DNA from 2 places in the Glutamicibacter sp. BW78 genome. Region 2 is predicted to be linked to the other one. Evidence: predicted binding sites of a transcription regulator. Region 2 holds the regulator's gene; the other holds the start of a gene.
The links. The regulator LexA, encoded in region 2, represses DNA repair genes until DNA is damaged. The targets are predictions, from matches to a motif close to TCGAACANNTGTTCGA.

Region 1 (5,188 bases), on a different contig from region 2:
AGCCGAAGCCGAGGCGGAAGCCGACGATGCGCTGGAACTGCGTAAATCGTGGAACGTCGCCCCGACCAGCGATGTTCCGATTGTGTTGGAGCGGTTGGTCGACGACGAAGTCGTCCGTCAGGTGCACGTGGCCACATGGGGTTTGGTACCTATCTGGGCCAAGGACCCTTCCGTGGGGGTGAGGGCTTTCAACGCCCGCAGTGAAACCGTTCTGGAGAAACCCACCTTTCGTTCTGCCATCAAGGCCCGCCGGTGCGCCGTCCCCGCCGAGGGCTACTACGAATGGAAGAAGTCAGGGACCGGCAAGACCGCTTCCAAACGCCCGTACTTCGTTCATCCGCAGGACGGCTCGCTGATCTTCTTCGCCGGCATCTACGAATGGTGGAAGGACGCGTCCAAGGCAGAGGACGACGCCGAACGCTGGCTGCTCAGCTGCAGCATCCTCACGATGGCCTCACCCGACGAGACGGGCGAATCCACGGTGCTCGACGAACTGCATGGACTGCACGATCGGTTGCCCATCCCCTTGGATCGGGAGACGATGTCCGAATGGTTGAACCCCGGCGACCGGGAAGCTGCCCCACTGGTCGAGCAAGTCAGATCCGAAGCCTATGAGGTTGCCGGAGGCTGGTCTCTCCGGGAAGTGGGCTCCGCCGTGGGCAACGTGCGGAACAACGGTCCCGAGCTCATCGAGCCGGTTCAGGACCTTTTCGCGGAGTAATCTGAGGGCATGGAAGCGCACGAACTGCAGGAGCTGATGCGGTTGCGTCGCGCCAGGGATCTAATGGACCGCGACTTCGCTGATCCTCTCGATGTGCCCACCATGGCCGGCACGGCACTGATGTCCCCGGCCCATTTCTCCCGAAGGTTCAAGGCCGCCTATGGTGAATCGCCGTATGCCTACCTGATGACCCGACGCATCGAACGAGCGATGACCTTGCTGCGGGGTGGGGTCGGGGTCACCGATGCCTGCCTGGCCGTGGGCTGCACGTCACTGGGGTCGTTCAGTTCGAGCTTCACCCGGATCGCCGGTGTTTCCCTGACGCAGTACCGGGCCTTGGACCATGCGGCACTGCAGGCCATGCCGGGCTGTTTGGCGCGGTTAACCTCCCGACCTACCTCCTTGAAACCGAGCAGGATCCGAGAAGCACCCCCAGTTATCCAGGACTAGCGTTGGATACATGAACATTTCCTTGAAGTACTGCCACATCACCGTGAACGATGTCGACGAGGCCATCGCCTTTTATCGCGACGGACTCGGGCTCGAGGTGGTCAACGACGTCGCCGGTGGCGGGCACCGGTGGGTCACCCTGGGTACCGTCTCCCAGCCAGGGGCGGAAATCGTGCTCTCTAATCCACATGCAGGTCGATCAGAGCAGGACGGGGATGTCCTCCAAGAACTCCTGGCCAAAGGTGTGCTGCCCATGACCGTGTTCACCACGGACGACGTCGACGCCCTCTTCGAAAAAGTCCGTGCCACGGGTGCCGAAGTGCTCCAGGAGCCAATCGATCAACCGTGGGGACCACGCGACTGTGCCTTCCGTGACCCCTCAGGGAACATGGTGCGCATTAACCAAGCAACTGACTGAGCGGCGGTGCTCCTGCCTCCTGCGAGTGACGTCTCGTGACCCGGGCAGGGCATCCCCTAGGGTGTTCATCATGACTTTGACGTGGAGCACGACGCACCCGATCTTGAAAAGTTCCACGAACGGTGGGGCGGGGATCGTCTTACGCCCCTGGAGCCCCGAGGATGCGGACTCGATCTACCAGGCCTGCCAAGACCCGGAAATCATCCGGTGGACGACCGTGCCGTATCCATACACGCAGGATCACGCGGTCTCATTTGCCGATTTTTCCGCAGCAACCTGGCGCGAGCAGGCCGGAGCTTCCTTCGCCGTGGTGGATGAAAGCACGGACGCTGTCCTGGCTTCCTGCGGGCTGGTTGATGTCGACCAGACGAACGCCACGGTGGAAGTGGGATATTGGGTGGCGCCATGGGCTCGTGGCCGTGGAGTGGCTACGGCGGCAACCAAGGCCGTGAGCCGGTGGGCGATAGAAGATCTGGGAGCCCAACGGGTCAGCCTCGAAGCCGCGTCGGAAAACCATGGTTCCCAGCAGGTGGCACTCAAGGCCGGTTTCACCCGCGAAGGTATCCAGCGATCCAAGGCCGCACGCTTCGGTGAACGCCATGACATGGTGCTGTTCTCCCTCCTGCCCGGCGACGGAGCATCCTAACAGGACCTCCGCTACCCGCGGGAGGAAGAAGAAGGCAACCCTGGTCCGCTGATGAAGGAGAAGGGCGTGCTCTCCGCCGTCAGCGTGTCATGTCAGCCGCCCTCGACCAGCGCCTTCAACCGGGCGAGATCCTCCCGAGCATCGTTGGCATCCTGTTCGAACTCGGCGTTACTCATTCCCGTTTTCTTGAAGAGGGTGAACACGACCTCGCTGCCCTGATCGTTGCTCAGTACACGGAGGGGATTGCGCACGACGGTCCCGTCCGGCAGGACCACGTCATGATCGAGGACGCCCGACTTGATCGGGCCGACGAACCTCACCTCGACTGCGCCCATCGGGGAATCGGTAATCCATCGTCCCTCTTCGTTGCGAATGCCGGAGCTCAGACCCTCGGCCCAATGAGGGAGCTGCAGAGGGTCAGCGGCAACGGCGATGACCCGGTCGATTCCAGCGTCAATGGTCTGGGTGAGGTGTCGCACCGGCCATGTCATGGTCCAGATCCTATCCAGAAACCCAAAGTGTCGTACATACTTTCTAGTCTGATCTTGCTTAGAACAAAGATTCGAATAGAATGGGATGATCGTCGCGCACAGGCAGTTTTGCGGCCCCTTCCATGATTTAGGGCCCCGAGACCTATGCCGTCGTCCGGGGCGAATTGGAGGTATCAGATGGGGCTTTTCACCCAGTCAGTCGACGTGGAATGCAGCACCGCAGGCTTACCTTTGCGGATGCGGTGGCAGGGACGGGAATACCGTGTTGCCGCCGATCCCGTGCGCTGGTTTGAGCGCCGCCGCTGGTGGGCCGAGGAGATCCGCGCAGAACGCGGCCGCGGTCCGGGACTTGTCGACCATGAGATATGGCAACTACAGGTCAGGCTCGCCGGCAAGGGGCCGCTGCTCACCTTCGAGGTCTCCCGCGATGTGGAGAGCGGGCGCTGGCGACTCATCCGGATCCACGATGCCTTGCTGGAGAGTGCATGAGTTTCACGCATTTGAACGTGGCCTCCGCGTTCAGCGCACATTACGGGGTTTCCTGGCCCCAAGACCTCGCCCTGAAGGCCGCTGCCGAGGGGGCTGATGCCCTGGCCAGCACCGAACGCGATGGCCTTTACGGCGCCGTCAAACACCTCAAGGCGTGCCGGGAGACCGGACTGGATCCGATCCTCGGGGTGAACCTAGCGGTGCTGGGTCCCGGCGCTGATAACGCCCGGCATCCTCCGGCGCATGCTGCCCGGGGGCGCCCGGGACTACAGCTCCAAGGGCGTGTCATCGTACTGGCTAAAGGACATTGCGACGGGGCCGGCTACCGGGCTCTGTGCCGGCTGGTCTCCCTAGCCCATGAGGGGACTGCGGCGCACCGGGGTGCTACCGGAGGCAAACCCGTGGGGGTGACTCGTGCGCAGTTAGCGTCGTGTGCCACCGACCCGGAGGCCGGTACGGTACTGAAAGTGCTGCTGGGACCAGATTCCGATGTCGGTCAGGCGGCCCTGCGCCGTGAACTCCCACGCGCCAGGACCGCGCTGGCCGGATGGCTGCAGGCGGTGGGTAGAGATGTGGTGCACCTCGAGCTGGTCACCCACCTGAACACCCCGGGGGAGCGGCTCAGCACAGCGCATTCCATCCGGATGCTCCGCGTCGCCCAGGCCCTTCATGTTCCGGCAGTACTTACCAACGCCGTGCGCTATGCAGACCCCGATGGTGCGGCTACTGCCGACGTGCTGGATTCTGCCCGTGCCTTGAGCTCGTTGGAAACTCTTGGCGATCTGCAACCAAACGGGCAGGGATGGCTCAAAAGCCCCGGACGGATGAACGCCTTGGCCCGGGAAATTGCGCGGGACGCGGGGGAGGGGAGAGCCGCTGGGGAACTGCTGGGCAACACCTCGGCCATGGCCGACTGGGCACGGATGGACCCGGTGGACGACGCCGGCTGGGGAATCCCCGTGGTCCCCGAAGCCAGCGTGATTGGTATCAGCGGTCACCCCGATGCGGAACTGGCGGCACGCTGCGAAGCAGGCATTACCCGCCTGATCCCTCAGGACGCCGGTTCCCGTGCGCTGCGCGATCGCCTCGCGATGGAACTGGAAACCATCTCCGACCTGGGCTTTGGCACCTACTTCCTCACCGTGGCCGAGGTTAGCTCGATGATCACTACCCTGGGCGTGCGCAATGCCGCCCGGGGATCCGGCGCTTCTTCCGTGGTGAACTTCCTCCTGGGCATTAGCCATGTGAACCCGTTGGCCCACGACCTGCTCTTCGAACGCTTCCTCTCGCGGGACCGGACGACCCTTCCCGATATCGACATCGACGTCGAATCCGCCGAACGACATCGGGTCTATGAGCACATCTTCAAACGGTTTGGTTCAGAGCGGGTCACCCTGATGAGCATGCAGAACGGGTACCGGGCCCGTGGCGCGGTCCGGGACGCGGGGCAGGCGCTGGGCATGGGAGACGGGGACCTGGATGTCATCGCCAAACAGCTGTGGCGTTTCTCGGCCAGCAACTTCCGCGAGGCCCTGGACGAGAAGCCGGAGCTGCGCCCCTTTGCCGAACGGATGGGGGCCGAGAAGCAGCTGGACCTGCTGGTGGATTTGACCGAGCGGCTGGACCGACTGCCCCGCCACATCTCCATGCACCCGTGCGGGGTGATCCTGGGGGATAACACCCTGCTGGACCGGACCCCGGTCCAGCCCAGCGGACTCGGGTTGGCGATGAGCCAATTCGATAAGCACGATATGGACCCCATGGGCATGCTCAAACTGGATGTGCTGGGGGTGCGCATGCAATCGGCGATGGCCTATGCGGTCTCCGAGGTCGTCCGGATCCATGGGGACGGGGATGCGGTTGCCCGCGCCGGCGCCCATTCGAAAACATCTGACGGGGGGCTTCCGGAGTATCTGGACACCGACGGGACCATCGACCTGCAGCGGGTCCCGCTGGATGATGAACCGACCTTC
Region 2 (5,188 bases):
ACAAAGCCGGCCCGGACAGCACGAGATGACCAAACAAGTGCTCGAGGCCTTCGAGAGCGGAAAGCATCTTCTGGTGCAGGCCGGCACCGGGACCGGCAAATCACTGGCCTATCTGGTCCCCGCGATTGCCCACGCTCTCGAATCGGATAAGCCAGTCGTTGTCTCCACAGCCACTCTTGCACTGCAGGCCCAGATCGTCGGCCGGGACGTTCCCCGCCTCCTGGAGAACCTCAACGACGAGTTACCTCGCCAGCTGGATGTAGCGCTGGCCAAGGGGCGGTCCAATTATGTCTGCAAGTACAAGCTCGGCGGCGGATACCCCGATGAAGATGAAGGGGCACTCTTCGCGCTCGGTGACGATGGGGCCGCCCGGCCGCTGACGGCTGGCGCAGGGCCCACCTCGGCACTGGGCCAAGAGGTCGTGCGCGTACGTCAATGGGCCGAGGAAACCGATTCGGGTGACCGCGATGATCTGGTCCCGGGGGTCAGCGATCGGGCGTGGAGACAGGTCTCCGTGAGCGCCATGGACTGTCTCGGTGCTCAACGATGCCCCATGGCCGAGGAATGCTTCAGTGAATTGGCCCGGAAGAAGGCCGGCGACGCCGACATCGTGATTACCAACCACGCCCTGCTGGCGGTCTCGGCCTTTGAAGGACTGGCGGTGTTGCCGGAGTTCGACACGGTGATCATCGATGAGGCGCATGAACTCCAAGACCGGGTGACCAATTCAGTGACGCGCCCCATCTCTGCTGCGCTGGTTGCTGCGGCAGCTACTGCGACCCGACGCAATTGCAAAGGTGTCGCCGTCGAAGCGCTTAATCAGGCCGGCAAGGCGCTAGCGGACTCCTTGGAAGGTGTCCCGACCGGTCTGCTACCCAAGGGTCTGAACGAGGAGCAGGGTGCTGCCATTGCCGCTGTGCGTGAGGCGGTCCGCACAGCGTTGTCTGATTCAAAACCCGGAAACGGCGAAACTGCTGATGGTGGGCGCCAGATGGCCCGGTCCCAATTGCTGTATCTCCAGGAACAGTGCGAACGCCTTGATGGTCCCGCCGATGAACGGGAAGTCGTGTGGATCTCCCGACAAGGAAACTTCACCCCGGGCGCCGGCTACAGTGCTCCCGATGAGTCGGCACCAGCGACCATCAATGTCGCCCCGCTATCGGTGGCCGGCAAATTGCGTGAGGGCCTCTTCGATGGCCGTACGGTTGTGCTGACCTCAGCCACCCTGGCCATAGGTGCCGCTTTTGAACCGGTGGCCGGTTCGCTTGGACTTCTGGGCGAGGGCGCTCCTGCCTGGACAGGTATCGACGTCGGTAGCCCCTTTGATTACTCCCGACAGGGGATGCTCTACGTCGCACGGCATCTGCCCAAGCCGTCGCGAAATGTATCCACCGAGGCGATGGATGAGCTCGCAGATCTGATTGGGGCATCCGGTGGGGGAGTGCTCGCCCTGTTTTCCTCGCGTCGGGCCGCCGAGGAGGCTGCCGAAGCCTTGCGACCGCGGGTCACTCCGGAAATTTTGTGCCAAGGCGAATCGAGCATGTCCACCCTGGTCAAACAATTTGCCGATGAACGCGACACCTGCCTCTTTGGCACCATGACCCTCTGGCAGGGAGTCGACGTCCCCGGTCAGTCATGCCGCCTGGTGGTTATTGACCGGATCCCCTTCCCCCGTCCGGATGACCCGCTGTCCACGGCGCGCAGTCGGGACGTGGCCCGCCATGGCGGGAACGGTTTCATGGCCGTCTCCGCCTCCCATGCAGCGGTGCGTCTGGCCCAAGGGGCGGGCCGACTCATCCGATCGACGGACGATCGTGGCGTCGTGGCCGTATTAGATTCACGGTTGGCCACTGAACGCTACGGTAGCTACCTGCGGGCATCGCTGCCCCCCATGTGGTCAACCACGGATAAGGACGTCGTGCTGGGTTCATTGCGCCGTCTGGCGGCCAGCGAGCACTAGATAGAGATGAAGGAGGGCCCCGTCCACGGACGGAGCCCTCCTTGGTCTCTACAGCGGTCTAGATCGAGCGCATCACCGAAACGACCTTGCCCATGACGGTGGCATGATCGCCCAAGATCGGCTCGTACTGGCGATTCTGTGGCAGCAGCCAGGTGTGGCCGTCACGCTGCCTGAAAGTCTTCACCGTGGCCTCGTCGTCCAATAAAGCCGCGACGACATCGCCGTTCTCTGCATGTTGTTGGCGGCGGACGACGACCCAGTCCCCATCACAGATCGCTGCTTCAACCATTGAATCGCCGCTGACCTTGAGCATGAACAGCTCGCCGTGCCCAACCAGCTGGCGGGGCAGGGACATCACGTCTTCCACTGCCTGGTCCGCCAGAATTGGTCCGCCCGCCGCGATGCGCCCCACCAGAGGCACACGGGCCACCTCTGAGGAGTCGTCCGACTCCACCACTGAAAGTGTCGGGCGGGGCTGCACCGGCTCTTCGGGGGCGAGGGACAGCTGTGGGTTCGCTGCCGTCTCCGGGTGCCCGGAACGCAGGATTTCCATGGCCCGCGGGCGGCGCGGGTCCCGCCGAATGTAGCCGAGCTTCTCCAACTGAGCGAGCTGGTGGGTGACGCTAGACAAACTCGCCAGACCGACGGTGTCGCCGATTTCGCGCATGGACGGCGGGTACCCCTTATCGGCCACGGCATCCTGGATGGTTTCCAAGATCCTCTTCTGTCGGATAGTCAACCCCTTCGGTGCCTTCTTCGGCGCCGGATTCTCAGCTGAGCTCATGATCCATCCCGTCCTGGTAAATCGCCGGCGTACCGGGGCTGTGCGCAATGTGTCGGATGCAACTGGTGGACTCTCATCCATCCAGCCGATGGCTTCTACTCTAGGGCAGTCGTCGACGTCATTCAAAGATTTATTCGAACGTGTCTCGACAATCTTCGTACATAGATGCTAAAAATGAGACAGAAGTTCGAATATGAGTTCGAAGACGGGAGTTGAATCCCGCAACCAGGACCCGCTTCGGCGGACAACAGGAAGGTAAGACCATGGCGCAGATCGCACTCGCGACCCCGGTGTTCCTCAATGACGATTCCGTTCAGACCATTTCCTCCCACCCCGCCAAAGCTCGCAGTGGCCGCCTGACGCTGACTCGTCGGGGCCGGTTCATCCTCATCGGCTTGCCGGTCATGCTGGTGGCCACCACACTCCTGGTGCTTGCCGGTATCTTCACCGCTCCGGTGATGGCCTCTGACGCCTCCGACACGACCTCTGTTGAGGCGCAGACGGTCTCGGTCATGGAAGGGGATACCGTCTGGGCCCTGGCCGCGGAATTCGCTCCGCAGCGCGACCGCCGAGACGTTGTGGCGGAAATCACCGAAATGAATGACCTGAAGGGATCGGTCCTCGTCCCCGGCCAACAGATCTTCGTTCCCGCCGGCAGCTAAGCCTCCTTTATGACCCCGGGCCCCGGCCCCGATTCCCGCCACGGACGGACGGGCAATAGAATGGGGCCGTGAGTGATCAGCTGGAACGACTGGCCAAATTGCCCCTGCGTGAGAACCTGCGGGGCATCGAACCCTACGGCGCACCCCAACTGGATGTTCCCATCCTGTTGAATGTCAACGAGAACACCCATCCGCTGCCCGCAGCCGTGAGCCGGGCCATCTCCGAAGACGTGAGCGCAGCCGCAACGGACCTGAACCGCTACCCTGACCGCGAGTTCACCGAACTGCGTGAACGCCTTGCCGGATATTTGGGGCACGGGCTGGGAGCCGAAAGTATTTGGGCGGCCAATGGCTCCAACGAAGTTCTGCAGCAGATCCTCCAGGCCTTCGGGGGGCCGGGGCGGACCGTGATGAGCTTCCCTCCGACATATTCGATGTACCCGCTGCTGGCCAGCGGTACCGATACCACCTACCTTGCCGGAGCGCGGGGCGAGGACTTCGGACTCAGCGCCCAGTCAGCAGCGGATCAGGTCGCAGCGGCCGCCCCGAATCTGGTGATCCTTTGTTCACCGAATAATCCGACAGGCACCGCCCTCGGGTTGGACGTCGTTGAAGCCGTCTACGAGGCGGGGCGGACCAGCCAGGCGATCGTCATTGTTGATGAGGCCTACGCCGAATTCGCGCTCAGCGGGACCCGGTCGGCGCTGACGCTGCTTCCCGGCCGTGAACGACTGATCGTCACCAGGACCATGAGCAAGGCCTTCGCGCTGGCTGGAGCACGGCTTGGCTACCTCGCCGCAGCTCCGGAAATTGCCGACGCCCTGCGCTTGGTGCGTCTTCCGTACCACCTCTCGGCCGTCACTCAGGCCACCGCCAATGCTGCTTTGAAGCAGGTTGATGCCTTGCTGGCCACGGTCGAGGACATCAAGGGCCAACGCGACAGGATCGTCAGCGAACTGACCCGGTTGGGTTTGAAACCTGCGGTGAGTGACTCCAACTTCGTGTTCTTCGGTGGTCTCGAACATTCCAGTGCGACCTGGCAGGGCCTACTCGACGCCGGCGTGCTGGTCCGCGATGTGGGCATCGCCGGCCACCTGCGGGTCACGGCGGGAACGGAAGCCGAGACGACCGCTTTCCTCCACGCGTTGGAAGCCCTCGTGTCCTCCGCCCCGAAAACTGATTCAGGGCACGACAGCTAGACTTAACCCGTGGGCCGCCACCGTTGCCGCCCGCCCCACCCACACCGAAGGAATACCCATGTCTGCAGAACTGCTTGGCGGTCGCCGAGCCCGCATGGAGCGCGCCACCAGCGAGTCCACCGTGTCTGTTGAACTCGACCTTGATGGCACAGGTACCGCCAACATCAGTACCAGTGTCCCGTTCTACGACCACATGCTGACAGCGTTGGCCAAACACTCACTGATCGACCTGAACATCCAGGCGACCGGCGACACCCACATCGATGCCCACCACACGGTGGAGGACGTTGCCATCACCCTCGGCGAAGTCCTGCGCACCGCCCTGGGCGACAAGGCAGGCATCCGCCGCTTCGGCGAGGCTTCAGTCCCGCTGGATGAAGCCCTGGCCCACGCTGTCGTTGATATCTCGGGACGTCCGTACCTGGTCCATGGAGGCGAACCGGCAGGACAGGAATACCACCTCATCGGAGGCCACTTCACCGGTTCGCTGACCCGCCACGTCTTTGAATCGATCACCTTGCACGCGCAGATCTGCCTCCACATGCGAGTCCTGGGCGGTCGGGATCCGCACCACATCGTCGAA

Region 1: CIK75_RS03565 (DUF6504 family protein) is a predicted target of LexA. The motif match lies at 2,786-2,801, and genes of this name have one in related genera.

The regions. Positions count from the first base shown of each region.
Region 1 is NZ_NRGU01000023.1:34,415-39,602, reverse strand. It holds gene CIK75_RS03590 (SOS response-associated peptidase) at 1-721, shown strand, start outside; gene CIK75_RS03585 (helix-turn-helix transcriptional regulator) at 731-1,171, shown strand; gene CIK75_RS03580 (VOC family protein) at 1,182-1,589, shown strand; gene CIK75_RS03575 (GNAT family N-acetyltransferase) at 1,660-2,235, shown strand; gene CIK75_RS03570 (polyketide cyclase) at 2,328-2,726, opposite strand; gene CIK75_RS03565 (DUF6504 family protein) at 2,904-3,215, shown strand; gene dnaE (DNA polymerase III subunit alpha) at 3,212-5,188, shown strand, end outside.
Region 2 is NZ_NRGU01000008.1:204,832-210,019, forward strand. It holds gene CIK75_RS01795 (ATP-dependent DNA helicase) at 1-1,960, shown strand, start outside; gene lexA (transcriptional repressor LexA) at 2,019-2,744, opposite strand; gene CIK75_RS01805 (LysM peptidoglycan-binding domain-containing protein) at 3,008-3,406, shown strand; gene CIK75_RS01810 (histidinol-phosphate transaminase) at 3,475-4,605, shown strand; gene hisB (imidazoleglycerol-phosphate dehydratase HisB) at 4,664-5,188, shown strand, end outside.